DNA from 4 places in the Rhizobium sp. BT-226 genome. Region 1 is predicted to be linked to each of the others. Evidence: predicted binding sites of a transcription regulator. Region 1 holds the regulator's gene; each other region holds the start of a gene.
The links. Region 1 encodes PhoB, which activates phosphate uptake and scavenging genes when phosphate is short. Its sites were predicted from a motif close to TGTCATNNANCTGTCAT; they were not measured.

Region 1 (4,209 bases):
CCGCGCCGCTGCTCTTGATCGGCATGGTCGCCTTCGTCGCCAATGCGCCGACGACACCGCTCGATCCCTCGACGGCTCTGCCCGTACAGGTCTATATGTGGGCCAACGAGGCCGAACGTGCCTTCGTTGAGCGTACTTCGGGTGCCATCATCGTCCTGCTCCTGTTCCTGATCGTCATGAACATGGGCGCCATCCTCTTGCGTCGTCGCTTCGAGCGCCGCTGGTAAACGGAGTTACAAGATCATGAACATGTTGACGGAAGCTGCAGTTGAGAAGGCGCTGGATCAGAAGATGAGCAACGTCCCGTATAAGATGATCGGCCAGGATGTCTCGGTTTACTACGGCGAGAAGCGCGCGCTTTTCGATGTGAACCTGAACGTTCGCGAAAACACCGTAACCGCCCTGATCGGCCCGTCCGGCTGCGGCAAGTCGACCTTCCTGCGGTGCCTCAACCGCATGAACGACACGATCGACGGCTGCCGCGTCACCGGCAAGATCACGCTGGACACCGACGATGTCTATGATCCCGATATCGACGTCGTCGAACTTCGCGCCCGCGTCGGCATGGTCTTCCAGAAGCCGAATCCGTTCCCGAAGACGATCTATGAAAACGTCTCCTACGGCCCGCGCATCCATGGTCTTGCCAAGTCGAAGGCCGATCTCGACCAGATCGTCGAGACCAGCCTGCAGCGCGCCGGCCTCTGGAACGAGGTCAAGGACCGCGTGCATGAATCCGGCACCGGCCTGTCGGGCGGTCAGCAGCAGCGCCTCTGCATTGCGCGCGCCGTCGCCGTCAGCCCGGAAGTCATCCTGATGGACGAACCCTGCTCGGCGCTCGACCCGATCGCCACCGCCAAGGTCGAGGAACTGATCCACGAGCTGCGCGAGAACTACACGATCGTCATCGTCACCCACTCCATGCAGCAGGCCGCGCGCGTCTCGCAGCGCACCGCCATGTTCCACCTCGGCAATCTCGTCGAGGAGAACGACACCGACAAGATGTTCACCAATCCCGACGATCCGCGCACCCAGGACTACATCATGGGTCGCTTCGGCTGATTTTGGCGACACCAAGCCTTCCCGTTATTCGAGGATAAAGCCCATGGCATCGACACATATTTTTTCTGCCTATGATGATGATTTGAAGTTCCTGTCCAGGCGGATTTCCGAAATGGGCGGCCTGGCCGAGCAGATGGTCGGCGAATCTGTGCGGGCGCTGGTCAACGGCGATACCGCGCTGGCGCAGAAGGTCATCTCTGACGATGTGATCCTCGATCACGCCGAACGCGAAATCGGCGATAAGGCGATCGTCACGATCGCCCGCCGTCAGCCGATGGCCTCGGACCTGCGTGAAATCATGGGTTCGATCCGTATCGCCGCCGATCTCGAACGCGTCGGCGACCTCGGCAAGAACACTGCCAAGCGCGTCATCGCCGTCCAAAGCACCGGCGTTCCCCGCAAGCTCGCTCGCGGCCTCGAGCATCTGTCCGAACTGGCGCTCGTCCAGCTCAAGGAAGTGCTCGACGTCTACACCAATCGTTCAGCCGACAAGGCGAATGCGATCCGTGAACGCGACAACGAGATCGACGCGATGTACACATCGCTGTTCCGCGAACTCCTGACCTACATGATGGAAGATCCGCGCAACATCACCAGCTGCACGCATCTTCTCTTCTGCGCCAAGAATATCGAGCGCATCGGCGACCATGCCACCAACATCGCCGAGACGATTTTTTACATGGCGACAGGCGCGCAGCCGGAAGGCGATCGTCCGAAGGACGACAGCGCCAACACCGTCGGCGCGGTCACCGAATAACGCCCACACCAGTCAATTGCGTGCGCGCCCGTCCGGGCGCGCAAAGAGGTCGCAGCCAATTTCTGAATTTGCGCAGGATGCATTGCTTAAATCACCCTGGTTTAAGGATCATGCGCGAGGAGATCGAGACGCATGATCCCGAGAGTTGCAGTTGTTGAAGACGAGGAAGCCCTCAGCGTGCTTCTTCGCTATAATCTCGAAGCGGAAGGCTTCGAGGTCGATACCATCCTTCGTGGTGACGAAGCCGAAATGAGGCTTCAGGAGCGCACGCCCGATCTTCTCATCCTCGATTGGATGCTGCCGGGCGTCTCCGGCATCGAGCTCTGCCGGCGCCTGCGTATGCGGCCGGAAACCGAGCGCCTGCCGATCATCATGCTGACGGCGCGCGGCGAGGAAAGCGAGCGCGTCCGCGGATTGTCGACGGGCGCCGACGATTATGTCGTCAAGCCCTTCTCGACCCCCGAGCTCGTTGCCCGCGTCAAGGCAATGCTGCGGCGTGCCCGTCCCGAAGTGTTGTCGACGGTGCTGAAATGCGGTGACATCGAGCTCGACCGCGAGACCCATCGCGTCCATCGCAAGACCCGCGAAGTCCGCCTTGGCCCCACCGAATTCCGCCTGCTGGAATTCCTGATGTCGTCGCCGGGCCGGGTCTTCTCCCGCTCGCAGCTTCTCGACGGCGTCTGGGGCCACGATATCTATGTCGACGAGCGCACCGTCGACGTCCATGTCGGCCGCCTGCGCAAGGCGCTGAATTTTTCCAACATGCAGGACGTTATCCGCACCGTCCGCGGCGCCGGTTATTCGATGGAAGCCTGAGGGCTTCCATCTGAGCCTGCTGACAAAGCCCTGGCAAAGCCCGCGACGTCATCCTCGGCCTTGTGCCGAGGATCTGCGCACGCCAAATTAAGCATCTGAAAATAAACGGTTTTCCCTCAAGTAGTTGAGGTGATCAGATGCTCGGCACAAGGCCGAGCATGACGGAGGGAAGCCTGAGCTTCCATCCGCGCATTAAAAAACGGGCCACTCGGCCCGTTTCTACATACTGACGATGGCTGCCCGCGTTCAGCTTGCCCGCGCTGCCGCCCGGCGGCGTTCGTTGACCGGCTGGTAGGCAAGCTTCTGGTGATAGCTGCAATAGGGCGAATTGTCGGGGGACTCGCAGCCGCAGAAGTGGAAGTCGTCCTTCAGCGGATCGCCGACCGGCCACTTGCAGGTGCGCTCGGTCAGTTCCGTCAGGCCGAGGCGGCGCGAAATCGGCACCACCACATTGCCTCTCGGCACGTATTCCATTTCCTCGATCGTTTCGATCTCGATCTCTTCCTTCAGCATCGTCGCGCCCTGCTGGCGGGTAACGGTGCGGGTGGTGATCCGGGAGGCGTAGTTCGGCGCGCGCGGCGCCGATGTATTGCGTTTCGGCGTTCGCGCCGCGGTGTTGGTGCCGCCGGCCTTGGCGCGGCCCGGAAGGCTTAGCCGGTGCACTTTGCCGATGACCGCGTTTCTGCTGACCCCGCCGAGTTGCGCAGCGATCTGGCTGGCGCTCAGTCCTTCGGCCCAAAGCTTCTTGAGTTTCTCGACCCGCTCGTCTGTCCAGTTCATGCCCTGTCTCCACCTTTTGCGTTGGTGATGGCAGAATCCCTCACCGTTGTCCCGGGAGCTCCGAAACAAGAAACGCTTGATCAATTTTGGTGACTAGTTCCGCCGCATGCAGTCTAGTAATTGATCTTTAACCTAGTGTGAGGCTGACTCCGTGACAAGAGTCGCATGAATCCGGATGAATCGAATTCGTAGTTTTCCCCAACTTGCTGCCTCTGCGTGTCATTTCTGCAATAATGCCTGTTGAAGACTGAGAATGCCGCTGTACACCCTTGCTGCATAGGCTAAGGGCGCAGTTTTGTTGACATTGCAGCGCGAAAAGGAAATAGTGCCAGTGGCCGCCGCAAGGCGGCATTTTTAATTTTTCGGGCCTGGTTTCCTTAGCCGGAGTCATTGCCCGGCAACTTTGATGGAGATCGCGCAATGGCTGAAGCCACGCCGCTTTATGACACCTATTCTCGTGCCCCGCTGCGGTTCGAGCGAGGCGAGGGCGTATGGCTGATCACCGAAACCGGCGAGCGATATCTCGATTTCGGCGCCGGCGTCGCCGTCACCTCCGTCGGCCACAGCAATCCGCATGTGGTCGGCGCGCTGAAGGAGCAGGCCGACAAGGTCTGGCACCTGTCGAACATCTATGAGATCCCCGGTCAGGAGCGCCTGGCAAAACGGCTGACGGACGCCACCTTCGCCGATAAGGTGTTCTTCACCAATTCAGGCGCCGAGGCGCTCGAGTGCGCGATCAAGACGGCACGCCGCTATCAGTTTTCCAAGGGCCATCCCGAGCGCTTCCATATCATCAC
Region 2 (4,209 bases), on a different contig from region 1:
CGAAGTCAATCAGATCGTCTTCACGCAGATCCTGCAAGGCACGGGTCTTTCCTTCCTCGTCGTCGACAATGGCGAGGAGGCGGTCGCCGCCTGGGAGCGGCATACGCCGCGCATTATCATGATGGACGTCTCGATGCCCGTGATGAACGGCCATCAGGCGACGCAGACGATCCGCGAACGGGAAATGGGGCAGGGCCACCGGGTGCCGATCATCGGCGTTACCGCCCATGCGCTCGAAAGCGACCGCGAACTCTGCCTCGACGCCGGCATGGACGATTACATGTCGAAGCCGATCAGCCCCGAATTGCTCGAGGAAAAAATCCGCCAGTGGCTCGGAACGAGCGAGCAACTGCCGGAGCGCACCAGCTACTGATCTGTACGCTGGTCGGGTGAAGCCTTGGCGCCACAGAGCATTTCGCGCTTGCCGGCAAAGCCTTGGCGGCGCTCGACGGCAAAACCGGCGGCGATGAGGTTGCGGCGTACGAAGCCGGCCGCCGCATAGGTGGCGAAAGTGCCGCCGGCTGCACTTTTCTCGCAGACGAGGCGCATCAACTGCTCCGACCACATATCGCTGTTGCGCGACGGGGCGAAGCCGTCGAGATACCAAGCGTCGAAGCCAGGCTTGGCCGCTGCAACGCCATCGAGCGCGCGGCCGCAGACCACGCTGAGCGTCGTTTGAGAATCGAGGTTCAGCGAGACGGTGCCAGCAGGCGCATGCGGCCACGCCGCCGTCAGCGATTCGCGTTCGACATCGATCTCCGGCCAGTGCGACAGCGCCCGGCCGATTTCTTCGCCGCGCATCGGGTGGAGTTCGAAGGAGATGAAATGCAGGTGTTGGCCGTCTGCGCGGTGGAGCTTCCATTGCCGCCAGGTCTCGGCGAAGTTCAGGCCGGTTCCGAAGCCGAGCTCACCGATCAGAAATGCCTGCCGCCCGTTCCAGCGCTCCGGCAGGCCGTTGCCGGCGAGAAAAACATGGCCGCATTCCAGCCGTCCGTCGGTCTGGCAATAAAAATGATCGCCAAAGGCGGTGGAATAGGGCATATCGCCGTCGCGCCATTCGAGCGGCTGCGGCGCGCCTGCGCCAATCTGATCGGGGTTCACGTCTGTCATGGAAAAAGCCGATAGTCCTGCGCCGGTCTCAGGTCAATCGTCCTGCGAATTGCTGATCGTCGGCGGCGGCATCATGGGTCTCTGGGCGGCCGTCCATGCCGAGCGCCGGGGTATCCGGACTCTTATCAGTGACGCCGGCAGATTGGGCGAAGGTGCAAGCGGCGGCCTGCTCGGCGCGCTGATGCCGCATATGCCGGACCGGTGGTCGCAGAAGAAGAAGTTCCAGTTCGATGCGCTGGTCTCGCTCGAAACCGAGATCGCCGCGCTCGAAGCAGAGACCGGACTTTCCGCCGGCTACCACCGTTCCGGACGCCTGATCCCGCTGCCGAAGCCGCATCTCCACACAATAGCGCGCGGCCATTTCGAGGACGCCGAACGCCATTGGCGGGCGGGCGACCGCCGCTTCCACTGGCATGTGCTCGACAGCCCGCCGGTCGATGGCTGGATCAAGGCGTCTGCGGGCGAGAGCGGCTTCGTGCATGACACGCTCGCCGCCCGCGCTGCACCACGCTTGCTGGTCGCAGCGCTCATCGCCTTTCTGCGGCGGGCAGAGCATGTTCGCATCCTAGAGCATGCGACGGTTGCCGGCCTCGATCCCGATCGCGGTACGGCCGAAATCAACGGCGAAACCATCGTTTTCAGTCACTGCATCCTGGCCGCCGGCCATCAGTCCTTTCCGTTGCTGCAGGAGCTGACGCCGGGGCTGAAACAACCGCTCGGCCAGCCGGTCAAGGGGCAGGCGGCATTATTGAAAGCCGACATCGACCCAGCCCTGCCGACGGTCTTCCTCGACGGGCTCTATATCGTCGCGCATGAAGGCGGGCACGCGGCAATCGGCAGCACCAGCGAGAACCGTTTTGACGATCCAGTGTCCACCGACGCCCAGCTCGACGTGCTGATCGAGGCGGCGCGGGCGATTGTGCCAAGCCTTCGCGACGCCCCCGTCGTCGAGCGCTGGGCGGGGCTTCGCCCGAAGGCGATTGACCGCGATCCGATGATCGGCCGCCACCCCGATCACCCACGCCTGATCGCGCTGACCGGTGGCTTCAAGGTCAGCTTCGGTCTGGCGCACCGGCTGGCGGAGGCGGCGATATGTATCGCAGGCGATACAGACTGCGGATTTTTGCTGCCGGAAAGCTTCGCAATTTCAAGCCACATCGCGGCGGCTTCACGTTAAACGTGAATTAGGCGCCGCTGCCTTTCGTTATTCTGTCATGCAAATCACCTATCTGCTTGCGCATCGACAGCGCCTGAAGTCACCGGCGCTCACTTCCTTGATGGAGGAAATCGCATGCGCTATGCCATTTGCTTCACGCCTCCGGCGAGCGACCCGCTCTCGCTCGTAGCCGCCAATTGGCTTGGCCGAAACGTGTTTTCCGGTGATGTGACGGAGCCTCCGGCCATTCGCGGCCTCGGCATTCACGAGATCGCCTTCCATACGGCCGTGCCGCGGCGCTATGGTTTTCACGGTGTTTTGAAGGCGCCGTTCCACCTCTCCTCCGACGTGTCGGAATCTCAACTCCTGCGCGATCTTATGCGTTTCTCCGGAACGGTCCTTCCTTTCCGGATGCCGCGTCTCGAAGTTGCCAGGCTCGGCAATTTCTACAGCCTGCTGCCGAATATCCCTTGTGGGCAGATCCAGTATCTGGCCTCGGCAATCGTGCAGGAATTCGATCGTTTCCGTGCGCCGCTGAGCGAAGCCGAGATCGAGCGCAGCGATCCAGACGGCTTGTCGGCAGCGCAGTTCGCCAATCTGCATCGCTGGGGCAACCCTTACGTGATGGAGGAATTCCGCTTTCACATGCCGGTGACGGGCCCGATCAACGCGATCGACATGCCGCGCATCGAGCCGGCGCTGCGGACGATCTTCGAGCCTGTGCTGAGAGAGCCGATCATGGTTTCGAACGTGGCGCTGATGATCGAGGAGGGCACCGGCGGTCCCTTCCGCGTTCATTCGCTGCATCCGATGGGCAAGGTCAGCGCGCGCAAGATCGCCTGAAGTTCCCTGCGCTAAGGATTTGTTCCATAACGGAAAAATTCCGCTGCGCAGTTTCCTTCTCGACATTCCGGCTGCGGATGCTACCGTTCCCCGTCTTTTCAGAAGGTGATTTGATGGTATCCGAGACCTATCCGCGCAATCTCGTCGGTTATGGGCGTCTTACGCCCGATCCGAAATGGCCGGACGAGGCACGCGTCGCCGTGCAGTTCGTCATCAATTATGAGGAGGGCGGCGAAAGCTCGATCCTCGACGGCGATCCGGCTTCGGAAAACCTGCTGTCGGAAATCGTCGGCGCTGCCGCCTGGCCGGGGCAGCGCAACCTCAACATGGAATCGATCTATGAGTATGGCTCGCGTGCCGGCTTCTGGCGGCTCTGGCGGATGTTCACCGATCTCAAGGTGCAGGCAACCGTCTACGGCGTGACGCTGGCGATGGCCCGCAACCCCGAGGCCGTCGCCGCGATGAAGGAGGCCGGCTGGGAGATCGCCAGCCACGGCTATCGCTGGCTGGAATACAAGGATTTTCCAGAAGATCTGGAGCGCAAGCATATCCTCGAAGCCGTGCGCCTGCATAGCGAACTTACGGGCGAGCGGCCCTACGGCATGTACCAGGGCAAGCCTTCCGACAATACGCTTCGGCTGGTGCAGGAGGAGGGCGGTTTCCTCTATTCCTCCGATTCCTATGCCGACGACCTGCCCTATTGGGTGAAGGGCGTCGACGGGAAACCCTTCCTGATCATCCCCTATACGCTCGAAACCAACGACATGCGTTTTGCGACGCCGCAGGGCTTCAACGCGGGCGATCAGTTCTTCACCTATCTGAAAGATGCCTTCGACACGCTTTATGAGGAAGGCAAGGCAGGCAGCCCGAAGATGATGTCAGTCGGATTGCATTGCCGCCTCGTCGGACGTCCCGGCCGGGCGGCAGCGCTGAAGCGCTTTATCGAATATGTGCTGAAGCACGACAAGGTCTGGATTCCGCGCCGTATCGAGATCGCCGAACATTGGCACAAGCACCATCAGCCGGAAGCGCTCTGATGATGTCACGCGAGGATTTCGTCTCCCGCTTCGGCGGCGTCTTTGAACATTCGCCTTTCATCG
Region 3 (4,209 bases), on a different contig from region 1:
GGCCGGTCTGCGCCGCCTTGCGGATCGCATCGATGACGGCCTCCGCATTCTCGTCGGCCAACACGACCTCGACTTTGACCTTCGGCAGGAAATCGACGACGTATTCAGCTCCGCGGTAGAGTTCCGTGTGGCCCTTCTGACGGCCGAAACCCTTGGCTTCCGTGACCGTGATACCTTGCAGGCCAACTTCCTGAAGGGCTTCCTTCACTTCGTCCAGCTTGAAAGGCTTAATGATCGCTTCGATCTTTTTCATGAGAAAATGTCTCTCCGCTTCTCTTGTTATGGCAGGAATTTTCCCGCTCGCCGGATATGATGCAGATATCGTGCCAGTTTGAAATCCATCTTATCGAAAAAAGACGGCGATTCTGCCAAAACCGGCGCGTTTGTGGGGAATTCTACGTGGTTTTGGTGGCGGAACAGGTGGAAAAACATTGTCTCCGATCAAAATCACATCCGAAACCGAAAAACTCATGTATTTTCGCAACGGCGAATACACATCTCGTAAGGATGAAAATATAGGCAAATGCCTAAATTGAGTCCTTCTCTTTGCTGTTTCAGGCGGTTGTTTTTTAGGCGTTTTTTGATTGAATAGGGTGATGATCAATCGTCTCTCCGACCTTCTTCTCACGCCTGCCGAAATGGCCGCCGTCGATGCGGCCGCGGCCTCATCCGGCATCGACTCCTTCGGCCTGATGGAGAGGGCAGGTGCCGCGGTCGCGGCCGCTGCTCTGCGCCTTCATCCCGGAGCGTTGCGCTTCGTCGTCGCCTGCGGACCCGGCAACAATGGCGGCGACGCCTATGTTGCGGCACGTCATCTGCAGCAGAGCGGGGCGAGGGTGGCGCTCTTCCACCTCGGCGATCCCGTGGCGCTGAAGGGTGATGCCGCCCGTGCCCGCATGGGCTGCGCGCTCAAGGGACAGCAACTTGACCTCTATCGGCCGGAACCCGGCGACGTCGTCATCGATGGCTTGTTCGGGGCGGGACTTGGCCGCGCGGTGCCGGCCGATGTGCAGGCGCTGATCGAGCGCGTCACCGAGGCCGCTATTCCCGTGCTCGCCATCGATCTGCCCTCCGGCCTCGATGGTCGCACCGGCAAGGTGCTGGGTGCCGCCTTCCGGGCCTGCTACACCATCACCTTCATGACCCGCAAGCCCGGCCATCTACTGATGCCGGGCAGGGAGCTTTGCGGTGAATTGGAGGTTTTCGATATCGGAATTCCCGCCCGCATCGTCAGGGCTGAGGCGGGCGACACCATCGCCGAGAACACGCCGGATGCCTGGAAGGGTGTGCTGCCGGCCGAGCAGTTGGAAACCCACAAATACAAGCGCGGTCATCTGGTCGTCTTCTCAGGTGAGGCCGACAAGACGGGTGCAGCGCGTATGTCGGCGATCTCGGGCCTGAAGGCTGGCGCCGGCCTGGTGACGATCGCCGCCCCCCGCGCCGCGATGGTTGCCAATGCTGCGCATCTGACCGCCGTCATGCTGCATGCCATCGACGACGAGGCCGACCTCGGCGACTGGCTCTCTGACAAGCGGCTGCAGACCTTCGTCCTCGGCCCTGGTTTCGGGATCGGCGCCCGGGCGCGCGGCTTCGTCTCGGCCCTTGCCGATCGTCATCTGGTGCTCGATGCCGACGGCATCTCCTCGTTCAAGGACGATCCGCAGCAGCTGTTTGATCTTTTCCGGGGTGAGCCACGTCTGGTGCTGACACCGCACGAGGGTGAATTCGCGCGGCTTTTTCCCGATATCGCCGGCGACGATGCGCTCGGCAAGGTGGACAAGGCTGTGGCCGCCGCCCGCCGCGCCAATGCCGCGATCATTTACAAAGGCGCCGATACTGTCATCGCGGCACCTGATGGACGTGCGCTCATCAATACCAATGCCCCGGTCTGGCTTGCCACCGCCGGTTCCGGCGACGTGCTTGCCGGCATCATCGGCGGCTTGCTCGCCCAGGGCCTACCGGCCTTCGAGGCCGCCGCTGCCGGCGTCTGGCTGCACGGCGAGGCCGGCCAACGGGCCGGCAAAGGGCTGACGGCGGAGGAGCTTGCAGCCGAGGTATTGCCGCTTTAGCGCCGTTGCATCCCCTTGCACCTCGAAAGCAGAAGTTAATCCGCACCGTCCCGTCCCCAACATGTCTGGCCGTCGCGCAGGCTGGGTTATTTAACATTATAAATGCGGCCGATGTGTCAGTTGAGTGACGGTTTTATTTCGGATTTTTAAAGCGACATCGATCAGCGAAAGATGTCCCGCGCCGAGAATCAGCAATCCGCAAAACTAAACTGTCATTAAAATGTTAATGAATGGAAATACTTAATAGTGTCAGGAATTCCTGTCGGCTGGAACACGGGTTCGTACGCCGGGTCCTGAGCTGATCTGGTTTGAATTCTGATCGAGTGCGCAGTGAACGGTTGCAAGGGGGAAGCGCCGATGGAACGTTTTTTTCGGCAAGTCCACAGAGTGACGAGCGCCGCCGCCTGCTTTGCCGGACTTGCGGCAGTTGTTGGTTCACTGTCCATCGCTCCTGCAGCCACGGCCGAGCCCATTCGCGGCGCCGGCTCCACCTTCGCGGCACCCATCATCGCGAAGTGGGCAGAGATCTACGAGAAGGCGCGGATGGATGACGGCGACTTCAGCTCACCCGACTGGACGGTAGACTACGAGCTCGTCGGTTCGTTGGCAGGTCTGATGCGCCTTGATCAGCCGGAGCTGGATTTCGCTGCGACCGATGTGCCTGTCTCCCACGACGAGCTTTTGAAGCATGGTCGCCAGCAGTTTCCGATCGTGCTCGGCAGCGTGGCGATTGCCGTCAATCTTGACGGTATCGACAAGGGCCGTATCAACCTGACTGGCCCGCTGCTTGCGAATATCTATCTCGGCAAGATCCAGTCGTGGGCTGACCCTGCCATCAAGGCGATCAACCCGGAGATCAGCCTTCCCGATCAGAAAATCAGTCCGGTTACCCGCAAGGACGGATCAGGCACCACCTTCATGTTCACCGAATTCCTGTCCTCGGCAAGCCCGGAATGGAAGGCGGCACATGGAGCGGATACGCTGATCGCCTGGCCTGTGGGGACGAGTGTCGAGGGAACCGGAGATCTCATTCGCGCGGTGCAGGCAACCAAGGGGGCGATCGCCTATGCCGATTTTGGCCAGGTCGAGCGTGCAAACCTGCCCTATGCCGCTGTTCAGAACAAATCCGGCCAGTTCGTAAAACCGGGACCGGATGGCGTGCGGGCTGCGGCCAGCACCGCCTCATGGGATGAAGCGAAAGCTTTTTCGGTGTCGCTCACGGATCAACCGGGAGAGGCGGCCTATCCGATCAGCGGGGCGACATTTGCTGTCGTTCCAATGAAGGGACAGGCGCCCAATCGCTATCGCCGCGTGCATGATTTTTTCCGCCTGGCGTTCGAGACAGGCAGTAAGGACGCCGAGGCGATGGGCTATGTGCCTTTGCCGCCGCAGCTCGTCAGTCAGATCGTCAAATACTGGCTGAAGCAGGATGCATCCGCGAGCCAGTAATTCGTTCGCGCATGATACGCGGTCGGGACATCCCTGACTGTATGAAATCGGGCATATGAGTGAGGCGCGGGGGCGCCGTTGAAGCGCGCCATTTTGGCGCCAAGGGGGTAAGGCGTAATGAACATCGACATTTTCAAGGATATTCTCGTGCCTGTTATCGGCGGGCTGGGGATATTCATGCTCGGTCTGGAGTTCATGTCGAACGGCATCCAGGCACTCTCCGTCAACAAGATGCGCGCATTTCTCGCGAGAGCCGCAGGCACGCCGATCAAGGGCGTTATCGCGGGAACGCTCATCACCGGTGTCATCCAGTCATCGACGGCAATGACGGTCATGGTCGTCGGCCTCGTCAATGCCGGCGTTGTCGGATTGCGTCCGGCGATCAGCGTCATCATGGGCGCCAACATCGGGACGACGCTCGGAAACGGCCTGATCGCCTTGCCGCTGGGGCCTCTTGGCCTGATCTTTGCGGGCGTTTTTTCGCTGGTCTACTGCTTTGCCAAGAGCGAGCGGATCCGCAACGTCGCGCTTGCCTGCATGGGCTTCGCGCTGATTTTCTACGGTCTCAATCTGATGACCGGCGGCCTTCGACCGCTGCGCAACATACCGGAGGTCATGGATGTTCTGTCGACGCTGACCGCCGACTCCTATTACAACCTGATCAAATGCGTGCTGATCGCCGCCGGCGTCA
Region 4 (4,209 bases), on a different contig from region 1:
TGGTGGGCCTCGCAAAGGGCGGTATGGGCGACGCTTTGTCGCTGATCGGCTTGCCCTTCCTCGCCCTCGTCGTCTCGCCGGTCGAGGCGGCGGCGATCCTGCTGCCGATCCTGGTCTTCATGGACGTCATCTCGCTCGTCATCTGGCGCAAGCATGGCGACTGGACGACGCTGAAGATCATGCTGCCGGGCGCCGTCTTCGGCATTGCGCTAGGCTGGGCGACCTCGGCGCTGGTTCCGGGCAACATGCTGCGCATCGTCATCGGCGCGGTGACAATCCTCTTCTGCCTGCGCTATTTCTGGAGCAATTTCGGCCCAGGCGCCGGCAAGGTGGCCCCACCGCGCGGCCAGCGGTCGGTAGCAGCCAGCCTCTGGGGCACATTCTCCGGTTACGGCAGCTTCGTCGCCCATGCCGGCGGCGCACCCTTCCAGATCTATGCCCTGCCGCTCAAATTGCAGCCACGCGAATATACCGGCACCAGCGTGCGCTTCTTCGCGATCCTCAACGCCATCAAGCTGGTCCCCTATTTCGCGCTCGGCCAACTCGGCACCCAGAACCTTGCGACCTCCGCAACGCTTCTGCCCTTCGCCCCGCTCGCCACCATTGCCGGCGCCTGGTGCGTGCGCCGGATGAAGCCACAGATCTTCTACCCCTTCATGTATGCAATGGCTCTGATCGCCGCCTTCCTGATCCTGCGCGAGGGCCTTGGCTGGTAAGCGGCCCTATAGCGCCGCGCGTCTTTTCAAGAGCGCAAATGACGCTGTAGCACTTTGAATGGCTGCACGCTGCAATGCACAATTTCCTTGCTGGCACGGCCTGTTTGACGTAGCGTTGCCGCCATGTCGAACACAGACCCGTTCTCTGCGATTGCCGATCCGAACCGGCGGTTTCTGCTGGAGGAATTGCGTCGCGCGCCACGGACGGTCAATGAGCTCGCCGAAGGCCTGCCGATCAGCCGTCCTGCTGTTTCGCAGCACCTGAAGGCGCTTCTCGACAGCAATCTCGTTTCCGTGACCTCGGAAGGCACCAAACGCATCTACACGGTCAACAACCGCGGCTTCGACAAGCTCAATTTGTGGCTGGATCAGTTCTGGGCCTGATGCACGTTCCCATGAGATTTGGGAATACGATGCAAATCACAAGGAATGCGATGTGAGATGTGGCGACCCAAAAGCGCCAGCCACGATGCCGGATGCATCGGACTGGCGCAAATATGGTGTCAAATCACCGGTTCTTGCAAATTTTTGGTGGAATGGATGGATTTACCTTGTTGCGCAAGATGATCGCCCGGCGACCCTTGGGAAGACTAGTGGACGGATGACTTAAGACGCTGAATCTCGTCCTTGATGCGCAGCTTGCGGCGCTTGCATTCGGCAAGTTCCGTATCGGAAATAGAGGGAGATGTTCTGAGCGCGTGCAACTCCTCCTCGAGAGCGACATGCTTTTTCTGGAGTGACTCAAGATGAGCTTGAACAGTCATATGACCCTTCCTTCCTCTTACCCTCCCCGGCCAACATCGTCGGGGATCAAGGTGTCAACGGGCGGGACTGTGACACATTTTTGAAGGCTTGTCGAAGGCCAAAAGATGAAGACTGGATGGCAATTTCATGATCAAGACTAACTAGCCGTTACCTGTATTTGGTGATAGGAGCTTGCGGAAATCATCGCCAGATCGGACAAGGTCCAGGGACGATAACGGGGAATGCATATGGCCGATCAGGAACAGGCGGAAATCAGGCTCACGGTGGCGCGTCTGCGCCAGGAGCACGAGGATTTCGACGCCGCGATCAACGCCATGATCCAGACCGGATGCGATGCTCTGCGGATCCAGCGCATGAAAAAGAAGAAGCTCGTTATCAAGGACAAGCTCTCCAAGCTGGAAGATCAGATCATCCCTGACATCATCGCCTGAGAGGGAATAGCAGCAACGATGACAGACAGACCACCCGTCGCCATCATCATGGGCAGCCAGTCCGACTGGGAGACCATGAAAAACGCCGCCGACACGCTGGAGGCGCTGGAAATTCCCTATGACGCGCGCATCATTTCAGCGCACCGCACAGTCGACCGGCTGGTCAATTTCGCCAAGGGCGCACGCGCGGAGGGCTTCAAGGTCATCATCGCCGGCGCCGGCGGCGCCGCCCATCTGCCGGGTATGACCGCCGCGATGACGCCGCTGCCGGTCTTCGGCGTGCCGGTCCAGTCGAAAGCCCTGTCCGGCCAGGACAGCCTCCTTTCCATCGTGCAGATGCCGGCCGGTATTCCTGTCGGTACGCTCGCCATCGGCAAGGCCGGCGCGGTCAACGCCGCCCTTCTCGCCGCCGCGGTGCTTGCCCTTTCCGACGAAGAAATTGCCGACCGGCTCGACGAATGGCGCGAGCGCCAGAGTGCTGCCGTCGCCGAATACCCGATGGACGATCTATGACGGCAAGAACGATCGGCATTATCGGCGGCGGCCAGCTCGGCCGCATGCTGGCCATTGCCGCCGCCAAGTTGAATTTTCGCACGGTCATCCTCGAGCCGCAGGCAGACTGCCCGGCCGCCCAGCTCGCCAACCGGCAGATTACCGCCGCCTATGACGATCCGGCGGCACTGGCCGAACTCGCCGATATTTCTGACGTCGTCACCTACGAATTCGAGAACGTGCCCGTTGCAGCCGCCGAAACGCTGTCGGCGCGCGTGCCCGTCTATCCGCCGCCGAAGGCGCTGGAAGCCGCCCAGGACCGTCTCGTCGAAAAACGCTTTCTCAACGGCTGTGGCATAACCACTGCCCGCTTCCATGCGATCGACAGCCAGGCCGATCTCGAGGCGGTACTGAAGGATTTCGGCGGCCAGGGCGTGCTGAAGACCCGCCGTCTCGGTTATGATGGCAAGGGCCAGAAGGTTTTCCGCTCGGCCGCAGACAGCCCGGATGGCGCCTATGCGGCACTTGGCGGCGTGCCGCTCATCCTCGAAAGCTTCGTCGCCTTCGAGCGAGAGGTCTCGATCATCGCTGCCCGCGCTACCGACGGTACGGTCGTCTGCTTCGATCCCGCCGAGAATGTCCACCGCAGCGGTATCCTCCACACCTCGACGGTTCCCGCCGCGATCTCCGCGCCGGCGGCGGACGCCGCGCGGCAATCGGCCGAGAAAATCCTTGCCGCATTGAACTATGTCGGCGTCATCGGCATCGAATTCTTCGTGCTTGCCGATGGCGGTCTGATTGCCAACGAGATGGCGCCGCGTGTCCACAACTCCGGTCACTGGACGGAAGCCGCCTGCGTCGTCAGCCAGTTCGAGCAGCATATCCGCGCCGTTGCCGGCCTGCCGCTCGGCAATGCCGAGCGCCATTCCGACTGCGTCATGCAGAACCTGATCGGCGACGATATCCTTGCCGTTCCCGACTGGCTGCGGCGCCCCGATACGCTGGTTCATCTCTATGGCAAGACCGAGTGGCGCCCCGGCCGCAAGATGGGCCATGTCACCACCTTGACGCCGAAATCGCCGGTTTTAGCCTGAGAAAACACCGCGACGCCTTGGGAAAAACACCTTCATGTGGTTGACACGGAAAAGGTGAAGAGGTATCTGCTCCCCACCTAAACAGCGCGCCCGATGGCGCGCTTTTGATTGTTAAAGATACGGGCGAATGTGAATTCCCCCATAGAGATCGCGGATCAGAAAAATGAAGATCAAGAATTCGCTCAAGTCGCTCAAGGCTCGTCACCGTGACAACCGTCTGGTTCGCCGCAAGGGCCGCATCTACATCATCAACAAGCTGAACCCGCGCTTCAAGGCTCGTCAGGGCTGATTTCGCGCGTCCGGATCGCCCTGCCGCGTGCGCTTGCGCCGGCGGATATATCCGGTGGGTCGCTGCGGTGATCACGTCAAATTTGTTTGATCTTCAGCGCTGGCGGGCTAATATGTCCGCCATGCGCTTTTTTGCTTTGACATTCGCGGCGCTGCCGCTCGCCCTCATTTTTCTCACCTCCTCCTTTCCGGCCGCCGCCGCGGAAGAGCCCGTTGCCGCCGCGAAAAAGGACGTCATCGTCGAGCAGGCGGATGCCAACTCTTCGCCGAAGCAGCACATCGACCAGCTCTTCAGCCAGCTGAAGCGCGAACGCGATCCCGAAAAGGCCAGCGGCATCGCCAATGAAATCCGCATGGAATGGAACGATTCCGGCAGCGCCACCATCAATCTGCTGATGCAGTGGGCCGACAAGGCGATCGAGG

Region 2: OIU37_RS08630 (DUF1045 domain-containing protein) is a predicted target of PhoB. The motif match lies at 2,310-2,326, and genes of this name have one in related genera.
Region 3: pstS (phosphate ABC transporter substrate-binding protein PstS) is a predicted target of PhoB. The motif match lies at 2,183-2,199, and genes of this name have one in related genera.
Region 4: OIU37_RS30280 (YdcH family protein) is a predicted target of PhoB. The motif match lies at 1,586-1,602, and genes of this name have one in related genera.

What each region holds. Positions count from the first base shown of each region.
Region 1 is NZ_JAOYTI010000002.1:1,278,143-1,282,351, reverse strand. Features, by position in the region: gene pstA (phosphate ABC transporter permease PstA) at 1-227, shown strand, start outside; gene pstB (phosphate ABC transporter ATP-binding protein PstB) at 244-1,059, shown strand; gene phoU (phosphate signaling complex protein PhoU) at 1,103-1,816, shown strand; gene phoB (phosphate regulon transcriptional regulator PhoB) at 1,949-2,632, shown strand; gene OIU37_RS16530 (GcrA family cell cycle regulator) at 2,879-3,412, opposite strand; gene OIU37_RS16525 (aspartate aminotransferase family protein) at 3,833-4,209, shown strand, end outside.
Region 2 is NZ_JAOYTI010000001.1:1,693,308-1,697,516, reverse strand. Features, by position in the region: gene OIU37_RS08645 (response regulator) at 1-373, shown strand, start outside; gene mnmD (tRNA (5-methylaminomethyl-2-thiouridine)(34)-methyltransferase MnmD) at 367-1,110, opposite strand; gene OIU37_RS08635 (FAD-binding oxidoreductase) at 1,109-2,287, shown strand; gene OIU37_RS08630 (DUF1045 domain-containing protein) at 2,402-3,109, shown strand; gene puuE (allantoinase PuuE) at 3,223-4,146, shown strand; gene uraD (2-oxo-4-hydroxy-4-carboxy-5-ureidoimidazoline decarboxylase) at 4,146-4,209, shown strand, end outside.
Region 3 is NZ_JAOYTI010000001.1:430,456-434,664, forward strand. Features, by position in the region: gene OIU37_RS02340 (P-II family nitrogen regulator) at 1-253, opposite strand, end outside; gene OIU37_RS02345 (NAD(P)H-hydrate dehydratase) at 597-2,069, shown strand; gene pstS (phosphate ABC transporter substrate-binding protein PstS) at 2,427-3,518, shown strand; gene OIU37_RS02355 (Na/Pi cotransporter family protein) at 3,636-4,209, shown strand, end outside.
Region 4 is NZ_JAOYTI010000006.1:227,603-231,811, reverse strand. Features, by position in the region: gene OIU37_RS30295 (sulfite exporter TauE/SafE family protein) at 1-716, shown strand, start outside; gene OIU37_RS30290 (helix-turn-helix transcriptional regulator) at 840-1,100, shown strand; gene OIU37_RS30285 (YdcH family protein) at 1,307-1,480, opposite strand; gene OIU37_RS30280 (YdcH family protein) at 1,709-1,912, shown strand; gene purE (5-(carboxyamino)imidazole ribonucleotide mutase) at 1,931-2,425, shown strand; gene OIU37_RS30270 (5-(carboxyamino)imidazole ribonucleotide synthase) at 2,422-3,498, shown strand; gene ykgO (type B 50S ribosomal protein L36) at 3,662-3,787, shown strand; gene OIU37_RS30260 (hypothetical protein) at 3,900-4,209, shown strand, end outside.